4 regions of the Priestia sp. LL-8 genome follow, and region 2 is predicted to be linked to each of the others. Evidence: riboswitches for the same ligand, from Rfam matches in the RefSeq annotation. Region 2 holds a riboswitch; each other region holds the start of a gene.
What was found. Region 2 has a riboswitch for cyclic di-GMP ahead of sinI (DNA-binding anti-repressor SinI). Riboswitches for the same ligand answer to the same signal wherever they lie in the genome.

Region 1 (3,161 bases), on a different contig from region 2:
CGTTACAACATCGATCCTTCATTTATAGAATTTGAAGTAACGGAAAGCTCGATTATTCAGTATGAAGAACACGTAAAAAAAGTCATGGACGAATTAAAAAAATTTGGTGTAACGTTTGCTTTAGATGATTTTGGCACCGGCTTTTCTTCGTTATCACATTTAAAAGACTTTGAATTTAACACGTTAAAAATCGATAAAACGTTTATTCAACACGCGACTGATAAAGGAAAGCAGCAGGATATTACAAAAAGCATTTTGTACTTAGCTCATGCTCTTAACATGAAAGTTATCGCAGAAGGTGTTGAAACAAAAGAGCAGCTCGCCTTTTTACAAAAGCACAAATGTTCTTTTATTCAGGGCTATATCGTCAGTCAGCCGGATAGTCATCAAAAAATCGCCGAATATTTAAAGAAACGATTTCTATAAAAAAAGTGATGTCTCCGTCGAGACATCACTTTTTTTACGCTTGAATAGGTTTTCGAAGCGTCCAAATTTGGTAAAACATATAAAGAGACTGATAGATGGTCAAATACGTCAGCAAAATCCAGCCGTTCATTAAGTACGGATAAATGGCTTGCTGTACAGAAGGGCTCGTTAAGTAATCACGGAAGTAAATGCACAGGACAACAATCATTCCTGTAAACGCAAAGCCCGTTAAAATCCCTTGCCCTAATTTACTCCGCGTTTTTCCGTTTTCTGCGTTGTATTGATTTGCCCAGCCGTCTTTTTTGTTAGCGGCAAGTCTCTCCAGCCATACTTGACTAAACGTAATTAAATTCACCCACAGATAAATCTCCGGACTAATCAAAAGACCGGCCAGTATTACATCAATCGGCCTGTGCATCGGCGTTTTGACAGCGAGCATAATATTTAACACAGAAGCTAACGCAATTGGAATGATCCAAAGCCACGACCAGTAAAATTGATCGGTCGCAAGCGCAGCCGATAACAATAAAATAAACAGCAGGCGAATAAGTAAATCACACAGCGTTTTAACCTGTGAACGCCACAGCTTTCCTTTATGCTTGGTTCTAACGTCTAAGTTTCCGTTTGTCAGTAAATCGACGGTTCCAGACTTCCATTTATTACGCTGTTCACGGTACGTGTGATAGCTTCTCATCGAATCCACAAAGCAGCGAGCGCCTGGACTGATTAACGTTTTCCAATTGGACTTTTGCAGCTGCCACGTCAGAAGCATATCTTCAACGTCGCTGTCATTTTGCCAAGGACCGTCAAGCTTATTTTCTTCTACTATATTTTGAAGCGCTTCAGGGCGAAACAGCGTAGCCTGACCCCCAAGTACGTACGTGCTTCCGCCGTGATACTGAAGATCTAACAGCCAGCTTGCCATATCCTGCTTTTGCTGATGTGTCCACCACCGGGCTATCGGTCCGCCGTACTCGCCGCTTGCAAGCTTTTCCTCGTAATGGACATCATCTTTTGACAATGAGCTTTTCTTTTTAGGCATTCTCATCGTATATTTTGCCATCACGCCGCCGATGTTTCGCGACGTCATTAAATCTTCCCATAAATTAATGAGTGCTTTCGGGGCTAAGCGGCTGTCTGCGTCCATCCCTAAAATCGCTTTAATCGACTCTTTATACAGCTGCTGATATTTCGTCAGCGTCGTATTATATAAATCCAGTGTATCTCCATATATCTTTTTCCAAGCCGTATTTAACGCGCCGACTTTTCGTTGTTTATTGCCTTCAGTGACCAGTACTTTTACATTTAAATCAAATTCATCTCCAGCCAGCTCCGCTTTTTCTTTTGTGCGGTCCGTACAGTTATCTGCAATCACAAACACATCGAGCTCCACGTTATTGGGAAGAAGCTGATCGCCTAATCCTGCCAAGCAGTCGCGAATTGATTTTTCTTCATTGTGCGCCGGAATAAAAGCCACGATGCGCGGCCTCATATACGAAGCTCCAATACTTCCAGTAACAACACGCTGATTGTTCATTTTTTTCTTTACCTCCTGATGTATCAGGAAACCCGGCCGTCCTAGTCCTGTGACCTTAGACCCGAGGTTTTGCGTCCCAGCCTTTCAACTGGTTTGCCCTTGTCTGTACAAGTATCAAATTGTTTTTTAAAAAGAACATAAAAGATAAAAAAGAAACTTTATAATGAATATTATTTTATATTTTACCATATAAATAGTTTTTTTTACCTATAAAAGTATAACAATATTCGACTGATTTTTTATTTGTTTTAGGTTTTTGAGACTATAGATGAAGTGGTTTGCTTAAGGATCGTCAGGTGCCGTAATAGCAGGAGATTCAAAGAGGTATAATTACTAGTAAATAACATAAATTACATTTAATTCTCTTATTGATAAACTTAGCTAGGTATGATTAACTATAAAAGTTAAGTAAAAAATTTGAAATATAGGGCGAAATTATAATTATTTTTATGGTCGAAGCTTCCTATTAAAACAAAAGCTAGTCGAAATAAGGAGGAAACAATCGAAATGGTGCTTAGTATTGTCTTAATCTGTTTGTTTTTAGTCTTTGCTTACGGAGCATGGGAACAGGTTAAACATCAAAAAAATATCGATTCTATTCCGGTGAGAATAAATATTAATGGCATTCGCGGAAAATCGACAGTTACTAGATTGATAACTGGAATCGTAACAGAAGCTGGATATAAAACTATTGGAAAGACTACGGGAACTTCAGCCAGGATGATTTATTGGTTTACAGATGAAGAGAAGCCAATTGTCAGACGACCTGAAGGGCCAAATATCGGAGAACAGAGACGCGTTGTAAAAGAAGCGGCCAAACTTGAAGCTGAAGCATTAGTCAGTGAATGTATGGCAGTGAATCCTGATTATCAAATTACTTTCCAAGAAAAAATGCTTCAGGCAAATATTGGAGTTATTGTAAATGTATTAGAGGATCATATGGATGTTATGGGACCAACACTAGACGAAGTAGCAGAAGCGTTTCTACCAACGATTCCTTATAAGGGGCATTTAATTACAATAGATGGTCCGTATCTTGAGTATTTCAAAACAGCAGCTGCAAAAAGAAGAACAAAGGTAATCGTAGCAGATAATTCAAAAGTTACGGATGAGTTTTTAAGGAAATTTGATTATATGGTATTTCCAGATAATGCGTCGCTTGCGTTAGCGGTAGCAGAAGCATTAGATATTCCTGAAG
Region 2 (3,161 bases):
CCTTTATTGCCGTTCCTGTTACTTTTTGATTTGATATACACAGAACTAATAGCTGAAGATTATAAGAAAAGAATTCATTTAAGGGATAAAACTTTGCACGCTTTAGGCAATATAGAATAATTGCCTAAAAAACTTTATAAGAAACAATTAGAAGAGACCTCTACGACTAATTAGTTCTTATCTATTATGAAAAAAGGATAAGACACCTGGACAGTAGCAATTAAGGCGTCTTTTTGTATGGGTTTATTTATATGTAATGCGCCCGATTAAGTGGATGGAGTAAATAAAAAAGAGGGTTACACTATACTTAGAGGGCATTTATGGGTCACTAAGGATAATCTTTTACAATCTCATTTAAGCTAGAAGTGGTAAAAATGTACAATAACCAAGGGTATTTCAAGGATAAAATAGTAAAAAGGATTATTAGATTAAATAAACCCACTCGCTTAAAGAAAAGGTGACTAGGTTTTCGGGCACTCTTAAAATAAAAGCGATAGTGATGTGAAATTCTTTGAAAGATGTATCTCTAAAGATTAGTTTTTTTACAAAATGATTCTTGGTAACAGCAAATAAGTAAGCGCAGCTAATTATTTCAGCTGCGCTTACTTATTTTAAACAAGAGTATCGTTCTCAATTGCTTTTTTTATGATTAATTTGTCCCCTATTGTTTTGATTTCTAGGATGTCGCCACTATGAATGTTTAGATAAATTCTTAGCTTTTTAGGAATGTTTAAGTATTTATCTTTCTTTATCACGCGTGATTGTCCAGTGAAAAAAAGTTTTCCTTCTGTAAGAAATTTATAGCTATGTTTTTTTGCAACGATAGTATCTTGTCCTTTAATAAAGAACTGTAATTGCATATGTTCTTCTAAATTCAAGAATTTCAATACAAAATCAGGAAGTTTTATTCTCCCTGATTTTATTTGAAGTAAAGATAACTCACTTAATTCAGGTTCTATATATCCCTTTAGTAGACCTGGAGATTTATTTTGCTCTCTTTTCTTTTCGAAAATAATGCTCTCGTTAAGGACTTTCGCTTCTATTTCATCATGTAGATCTATATCATGTATTTCACGAAGTATCTTTGGAATTACAATGTAGCCTAAATTATCAATAGTCCTAATTAAGTTCTTATCTTTATTTTCTTCCAAAAGAACCGGTGGGAATTCAACCTGCTTCATGACAATGTAATCTTTATAGTTGAGGAATTGTATTGCAGCAGATGATTGAATATTGGCATGCTCTAGAAGCTGGGAAGGTACCTTTACTCTCCCCATATTATCAATTATTAAGTAATCTTTGGATGATTCTTTCTCTTCCACTAATAAAATCCTTTCAAATGTACTTTTATAGACAAAGGATAAATTTACTTATATTCATTTTATATCTTCATGAGTTTACACTTTACCTAAGCTATTAAATTTGATCTTCATAAGCTAAATAACTGAATAAGACCCTATGAATAACAATTTATGTAAAAAACAGGATAAAAAGTAATAATTTTATCATTATAGCTTATATTACAAATCAATTTGCTTTATAATAGGACAAGTTGTAAAGGAGGAAGATTATAATGAATAATTCAAATCATGACACTACTCTTTCCTATAAATGGCTAGTTTTAGTTGAAGAAGCAATGAATTCTAGCGTTACCAAAGAGGAGTTTAAAGAGTTTTTAAATAGGAAATCCCAGAAATTGAATGATTATAAACAAGACCAAATATGACTAGTGTTGTTTGTGATTAGGGGGTTATTTGTTTTTTGAATAACTTTTTAAGTTCTTCAATAGTTAATCCCAATTCCTTAGCTTCTGTTATAAGTTTAACCCATTCTTGATCTAATTCTTTTTCTATCAATTGTTGTTTACCATCCATGAAAATTACCTCCAGATATTCAGGGAGCTCAGCTGTCATAGCTATTTAACCTTAGACCTGTAGCTTTGCGTCCTAGTTTTTCAACTAGTTTGCCTTTATCATAATATGTAATTTTATAAATATATTACTATATAATGGATTTGAAATCATGTAAAAATAAGGATTATTATTTATTTTTTTAATTCCTTTGACAAAGATTTTCTTGTTTCAACCTCTGAACTAATTAAATTCTCCTTTAAGATAATATATATTTACCCTTACATTAATCCTGCGGTTGGTTCTGTAATAGGTATCCGAAATAAGCCTCTAAAAGGTTTTAATAGTTTCGAATGTCTAACTATTAAAACCTATAATTGTATTAACTAGAAGGAAATCTAATGTACAGTGTATAGATATAATTTCTTTATGCTTGTATAAAGATTTATTTGAATAGCTAAATAGATTTTTCGTTATTTGGTTTTGTGTAAAATGAAAACATGTAAATTTTAAAGTATCCATACTGAATTATTCTTAATAATAGCAAAATAAAAAGCTATTTCAGCAATGAGAGCGAAGTAGCTTTTTATCACGATTCATATATAGAAAACAGAATATTATGTAGATAATCAAGGTAAACAAATGAAGAAATTGAATTTGGAAAAGGATATTAATTGGGAAATGACTTCTGCAAAGGATTACAATGGAAAGTGTTTCATCTTTTTTGTGGGGGGAAAAGATGATACTGGTACAGCTTCAACTCACTGCTTCAAGCAGTAAATACAAAATAGTATTTTTATATTTGTCCACTGGTAATATGCTTTATGTTAAGTAAGGATATTGGTTATAGAAAACATACGATAATAAGCCGAAAAGCTCCCCACTCGTTGGGAAGCTTTTTCTATACAAAACAAACTTAGAATTAAATGATACTTATCCTTTTGCTTTTATCTTCACATCATCTTCTGAATTAAAAATCTCAACGACTTGACCTGAGGCCACAGTTCGTCCTCCCTCACGGATAGCAAAACGAAGGCCGATATCCATGGCAATCGGTGCAACGAGTTCCACATATATCTGAGTGTTATCACCCGGCATGATCATTTCTATATTATCCTTTAAGTGAAGAGTCCCTGTAACATCCGTTGTACGGAAATAAAATTGAGGTCGGTAATTGGTGAAGAAGGGTTTATGACGCCCTCCCTCTTCTTTAGATAGAACATAAATAGCAGCCTTAAATTTAGTATGAGGAGTTATTGATCCGGGTTCAGCAAGTACTTGACCACGCTGTATCCCCGTTTTATCAATACC
Region 3 (3,161 bases), on a different contig from region 2:
AAAGGTGCCACCAGTCCGTATACCAGTCCTCTATGCTCTGCACATTCTCCAACCGCGTAGATGTTTGGAATATCCGTTTGCATATAGTCATTCACAACAATTCCTCGGTTTACGTTAAGTCCCGCTTCTTTTGCAAGCTGAACATTTGGTTTAATTCCAACGGCCATCACGACTAAATCAGCTTCTAAAAACGTCCCGTCTTTAAAAGATAATCCTTCAACTCGCTCATCGCCGACGATTTCTGCCGTTTGTTTTTCAAGCAAAAACTTCATACCTTGTTTTTCTAATTCGTTTTGAAGCAATTTGCCCGCTGTTGGATCCAGCTGACGTTCCATTAAATACGGAGCTAAATGAATTACAGATACGTCCATCCCCAGATTTAACAGTCCCCGCGCTGCTTCTAATCCAAGCAGTCCGCCTCCAATAACCGCTGCTTTTTTATACTGCTGAGAAGCCTGCAGCATTTCATCCGTGTCTTTTATATCTCGAAAAGCGGTAACTCCTTTTTTATCGGATCCTGGAATCGGAAGAATAAAAGGAAGAGAGCCCGTTGCTAAAATTAACTCATCATACGATTCTACTCTGCCGCTATTTGTCGCTACTTCTTTTTTTACTGAATCGATACTCGTAACCGTTTCGTTCGTATATAATGTAATATTGTTTTCTTGATACCAGTTCCAATCGTTTAACGTAATGTCTTCAACATTTGTATCTCCTTGCAGCACTTTTGACAGTAAAATACGATTATAGTTCGGATGCGGCTCGCTTCCGAAAATCGTAATTTCAAACGCTTCGTTTGAAACCTTCAATACTTCTTCAATCGCTCGAACTCCAGCCATTCCATTTCCAATCAATACGAGTTTCTTTTTTTGCATCTTCCATTCCTCCCCTGGCGTCTATACCTGCTTGTTTCAAAGATATATTTTCTATGCATCTTTAAAGATATATTTAAGATATATGAATTTTCTGAATCGTTCAACTTATGTGTTAGGTTATCTAACATAATAGTTTTATGTATACGATTACAATATTGGAATATAAAGAAAAAATATTTATACGAAAAGTCTCGCATAGGGAATGGAATGCTTTTGAAGATGCTTAAAATAACGGAAACTCAGTCTCAAAAACTTATTTTTTACATGTTTTTACAGAATAAATATAGTAAAATATAACTTAAATTATATTACTACAGAAAAAGGCAAACTAATTGAAAAGTTAGGACGCAAAACTACAGATCTACGGTTTTTACACTATGATGGCTGAGTTTCCTTTACTAAAGGAGCAGACTTGATGGAAAAGCTGAACAAAGTATTTGATAACGAACTAGATAAAGAATGGCTACAACTTATTTACGAAGCAAAACAGCTGGGCTTATCTAGCAAAGAAATTAAGGATTTTTTACAACAAAATAAAGAACGATAATAAAAAAACCATTAGAACCTAGGTTCTAATGGTTTTTTTGCTGCTACGTATACTTTTGTTTTCTAGAGATTTTTGTTTAAGAAACTCTTCAAACTGATTCTTCGTTATATTTGAATCCATTGCTTCCTTAACAAGGGCCATCCATTCTGGAGGAAGCAATCTATCATTTTTTTCATTAATATCCATTTTATCCCTTCTTTCAACCTTTCTAATTATAAATCAAATTCTGTTGCAATATAACCCTCATACCTATTTTTTTACGTTAATTTAATAAAATTATACTAAACTCCCTAAACTATTATGTCAGTAAAACAGACATTATTCTAGAGAAAAAACGCATTTTTGTTTCTGATAAAGAACATTTTTTTATTTTGTTCTTTATTAAGGTTTACCAACCGAGGATTTTTTTGTATAATTAACTCAAATTTTGTAATATTAATCCATTTTATTCAGGAGGACCATAATGCCCTTATCTTATTCTTTAAAACGAATTAAAACACCTTTGCAGTTTTTTGGTATTACGCTTTATAAATGCCCAAGCACCGGCTCTTATTATTATAAAAGCAGAGCAAACAGGCACTTAAAAAAAGTAAAATAACACAATAATGTGAATGAAGTTTTCTAGCTTTATCATAGAAAGCTTCGTTCAGCTATTTTTACCTAGTAGTTGCTTAGTATAACATCAGAAAATCTATTATTTAATCTCTTTTTTAGTATCAGTGAACCAATTCACTAAATAGTCTCCCCACACTTCACCTCCTTTATTTGTTAACCTTCCGTCGTTTTTATTAATATACTCTCCTAAATGAAACGGCCAAATGAGCGAATGATTTAGATAATGCACCCAATTTTTTTCTGCCACTCCCCTGATAGCTTCTACGCCTTCTTCATAGGACTCCGTCTGTGAAATGTACGGTTGGGACGGCTGAAGGATCAGGGTTTTTTTCAAGTCTTTAAGCTGATAAATCAGCTCGTCTGTATTTTTAAGCGTATCGTCTAACGTAAGCTTCTGACAATCATTTTTAAGAGGTGCTTCAAATAAAATAATATCTGGCTGAAGTTGATTAATTTGATCCGCAATGTGTGAGGATAAAAGCTCACCAGTTGTTTGGCTGCCGTATGAGAGTGTTTTAACAGTGAATACATCACTTCCATATGTAGCTTCTAGCTCTTTCTTTAACTGCTGTGGCCATCCGCTTTCCTTCGCAGAAGTAGCAAGCACAAGAGTCAAAGGTTTTTTAGTTGCAATCGCCGACTCAATTTGCCTTGTAATAAAGTCTGGAAGATTTCTTGTATAAGCAGACACATCAGAAAACTGTTTTTCTTTATGTACAACATTCGCTTTCGTTTCACTTGCTTGAACCTGTGCCTCCGCTCTCTCCTGCCAGTGCTGCGTCCCTCCATATATAACCGCCCCGCACAAAACAGCCGCCGCCACATTTACCCCAACCATCGCCTTCATTCAATCTCCCCTTTACCCGTTTTTAAAAACCAACTATATTCTGCATTCAACAAAATAAACAAATGGACAAACACAAAAATACTTCACTGCACCTGCCCTAAAAGGTCCACCTATCCGGATGAGACCAGCCCGCAAGGGAGGGGCTCATCCGGATAGGTCTAGCAACTCTACCATCACTGCTCTTCCGTGATGGTAGAGTTGCTACATCGATAATAGATATATAAATAATTATAGATTAGTAGAAATTGGAATAGGGGACCTTTCGTACGTAAAATCT
Region 4 (3,161 bases), on a different contig from region 2:
TGTCCTTTTATGGTTATAGAAGAAAGAGCTCCTTCGTAATAGTCATATGTTTCAAAGAGTACCATCAAACGTTCGTAAAGCGAGCTTTTAATTGATTCATAGTAAGCAGCGGCTTTATCTCTTACAAAGTCTCCAATTAAATAGCCGTAGCTTTCTTCATACCCAAATTGAAAGATATACGTTTCGTTTCTATTATATTCTTCAATTTTCTCTGCAATGTATTTAAACCCTGTTAATGTATCAACGGTTTTCATTCCAAAGTCTTCGGCGATCGCTCTCCCTAATTCTGACGTAGCAATCGTTTTTAATATAACGCCGTTACTTTTGAGATCGCCTTTTTGCTGCTTTTGTGTTAGTAGATAATCAATTAGCAAGGCACCAACTTGGTTACCAGTTAGAAGTCTATACTCTCCTATAGAATCTTTTACAGCTATTCCTAAACGAGGGGCGTCAGGGTCCGTTGCCAGGAGCAGCTCAGCTCCTTCTCTTTTTCCGTAATGAATGGCCATTTGAAAAGCTTCCGGATCTTCAGGATTAGGTGATGCTACAGTTAAAAAGTCAGAATCAGGTCATGATTGCTCTGTGACCATCATAATGTTTGTAAACCCAAATGAGCGGAGAGCTTGAGGAACAACTTTGCTTCCCGTGCCGTGAAGCGGCGTATACACAACCTGCAGCTTTTCTTTTTCTAGTGAATTTCCTTGCTGCTGGAGACCTTTGACATAATCCACATATACATAATCCAAATTTTCTCCAATATAGCTTAATAGGTTTCGTTTCAGCATGACATGTTCATCTTGTACAGGAATATACAGCTCATTTTTGATTTCATTCATATAAGACATAATCTCATCTGCGGCTGCTGGAGGAAGCTGTGCACCATCTTGTCTATATACCTTATATTCGTTATAATTCGCGGGATTATAACTTGCCCTAATCATAATGCCTGCATACGCATGCAGGTAGCGTACGGTAAAAGACAGTTCAGGTGTCGGGCGCAACTCTTCAAATACATATGAATGTCGTGTATATCAAGTGTTTTAGCTGCTTCTAGCGCAAATTCTTGTGATTGATGACGAGAATCATAAGATATTACCACACCTCTTCTTTTTGCAACGGTTCCTTATTTTTCAATATACCTCGCCAGTCCTTCCGTTACTTTTCGGACTGTGTAGATATTCATGCGGTTAGGACACTCTCCTCTCATGCCTCCTGTTCCAAATGCTAGGTGTGTATAAAAAGCATCTTTCAGCTGCGATTTTGTCATTTGCTGCCGCTCTTCTTTTAATTCTGTCTGAAGGCCTCTAAAGTCTCTCCATACCTTGTATGCATTCATTCAGCTCATATTTATCTCTCCTTGTTCTATGTTTCTTTCTTTTATTGTGAATGCTATTTATGAACTGTGGGTGAATAACAGCTTGTAAATTAGTTAAAAACACTACTTTTCCAATTCAACCATTTTGCTATTCCTTAAAAAGAACCTATAAAGATGTAAATTAAATATTTTTTTAGAAACTCGACCTATTTCGACACCATTTCTGCTAGTTTTCCACTAAAATAATAATAGTTATTAGAAAAAATTATTCAGATAAAGGCAAAGCTGCTGAAAAGCAGTGACGCAAAGCTTCAGGTCTAAGGCAATGTTTACAACATGCTAAGATGGCTGGGTTCCCTGACAAGGGTGGATGAATAGTGATGAACACAGATAAAAAATTAGCAGTAGATCAGGAATGGATTGATCTAATAAAAGCCGCTCATGAACTCGGATTAAAAATAGAAGACGTCCGAGAATTCTTATTAACGAATAAGAACAACCAATAGTAAAAGCACGCTTCTTTTATATTGAAGCGTGCTTTTACTATTACTTATATTTTTACCCCTTTTGGCTGACGCTGATCAAACGTATAAATGTCCGTAAACCCGCACTGTTTCGCCATTTCAACTGCTTCTTTCATATGTGCCCCTACAGTTTCTGCAAAGTGTGAATCAGATCCAATCGTTAAGATTTCTCCGCCTAAATCGCGGTACAACCCAACGACTTCAAGTGCTGGCAGCGCTTCGCCTAGCTTCCCTCTTATACCTGAAGTATTAATTTCAATTCCAATATTGCGATCAATTGCTTTTTTCAAAATATCCGCAAGGATATCTTTAAATTGATGAAAGTCATAAATGCCGTATTGCTCAAACGCATAGCGCTTCATTAAATCTAAATGAGCCAATACGTCAATGTCGGCGTCGCTTACTAGCTTATACATTTCGTTAAAATAAGCGCGGTAAATCGCTTCTTTGTCGTTGAGTTCTAAATGTTTGCGAAGCTTGATGTTATTAATGTTGTGAACAGACCCTAAAATAAAATCAAAACTCTCTTGCATCATCGTTTCTTGATACTTCTCTTTTAAATAGTGCGGCTCGCAAATTTCAATTCCTTTTTTAATTACTAGCTGGCCTTGAAATTGATCTCTGCATTCCGTTAGTTCTCGTTCATATTTATCAAAATCCATATGACCGTACGTTGGCGCTAATGGATTTAATGAAAAGTGTTCGGTAAAACAAATTTCGTTTATGCCGTTTTTTACAGCTTGTTCGCACACTTCTTTCATGACTGCCTGTGAGTCAAATGAATTGTTTGTGTGATGATGGTAGTCTACTAGATACATAATTAGTCACCTCTAGGTTTATTATACATCTCTCCTGCACTTACTGCACATAGAGACCCTTTTCCTCTCTATTACACCTTTTTTGGTATTTTAGGAGAGGTGTTTTCAGCACATTAACTTAAAAAATTCTCCCTAAGACTGTTTTGGAGAACCTTTCTTCTATTTATATCCCCATGAATATTACGTATAAATCTTCCTTTTATGCTTTTGTTCACTAATCAAACTATTTTATGCCTTAAGTATCTTGTTTTAATTTTCAGAATTGTTTATACTCAAGACGTCTTTGTTTTTTCAGAAAAACAATGGAGGTGAATTTGCAGCACGATTTATACATAATCAAGGGGGATTTTTTATGTTGAAATTAATTGGGGTTTTGCTAGTGGCAGTGGGATTTTTATTTCGTTTAAACACGCTGCTCGTGGTAACTGTTGCAGGCATCGTGACTGGCCTTGTGTCAGGTTTGTCACTTCATGAAGTAATTACAATGTTCGGCCAATTTTTTGT

Region 1: another riboswitch for cyclic di-GMP. It lies ahead of U9R83_RS05550 (glycosyltransferase family 2 protein); the one in region 2 lies ahead of sinI (DNA-binding anti-repressor SinI).
Region 3: another riboswitch for cyclic di-GMP. It lies ahead of sinI (DNA-binding anti-repressor SinI); the one in region 2 lies ahead of sinI (DNA-binding anti-repressor SinI).
Region 4: another riboswitch for cyclic di-GMP. It lies ahead of U9R83_RS05610 (anti-repressor SinI family protein); the one in region 2 lies ahead of sinI (DNA-binding anti-repressor SinI).

Annotation. Positions count from the first base shown of each region.
Region 1 is NZ_JAZAQH010000001.1:1,090,939-1,094,099, forward strand. It holds gene U9R83_RS05545 (sensor domain-containing protein) at 1-426, shown strand, start outside; gene U9R83_RS05550 (glycosyltransferase family 2 protein) at 461-1,963, opposite strand; cyclic di-GMP riboswitch class I at 1,987-2,071, opposite strand; gene pgsB (poly-gamma-glutamate synthase PgsB) at 2,471-3,161, shown strand, end outside.
Region 2 is NZ_JAZAQH010000002.1:145,581-148,741, reverse strand. It holds gene U9R83_RS27140 (MurR/RpiR family transcriptional regulator) at 1-120, shown strand, start outside; gene U9R83_RS27135 (AbrB/MazE/SpoVT family DNA-binding domain-containing protein) at 612-1,322, opposite strand; gene U9R83_RS27130 (anti-repressor SinI family protein) at 1,574-1,726, shown strand; gene sinI (DNA-binding anti-repressor SinI) at 1,743-1,874, opposite strand; cyclic di-GMP riboswitch class I at 1,894-1,978, opposite strand; gene tuf (elongation factor Tu) at 2,784-3,161, opposite strand, start outside.
Region 3 is NZ_JAZAQH010000001.1:1,146,670-1,149,830, reverse strand. It holds gene nirB (nitrite reductase large subunit NirB) at 1-875, opposite strand, end outside; cyclic di-GMP riboswitch class I at 1,188-1,272, shown strand; gene sinI (DNA-binding anti-repressor SinI) at 1,291-1,422, shown strand; gene U9R83_RS05815 (anti-repressor SinI family protein) at 1,441-1,608, opposite strand; gene U9R83_RS05810 (SGNH/GDSL hydrolase family protein) at 2,117-2,884, opposite strand.
Region 4 is NZ_JAZAQH010000001.1:1,102,012-1,105,172, reverse strand. It holds partial or broken gene U9R83_RS05615 (phospho-sugar mutase) at 1-1,336, opposite strand, end outside; cyclic di-GMP riboswitch class I at 1,584-1,676, shown strand; gene U9R83_RS05610 (anti-repressor SinI family protein) at 1,696-1,821, shown strand; gene U9R83_RS05605 (histidinol-phosphatase HisJ family protein) at 1,866-2,657, opposite strand; gene U9R83_RS05600 (DUF969 domain-containing protein) at 3,010-3,161, shown strand, end outside.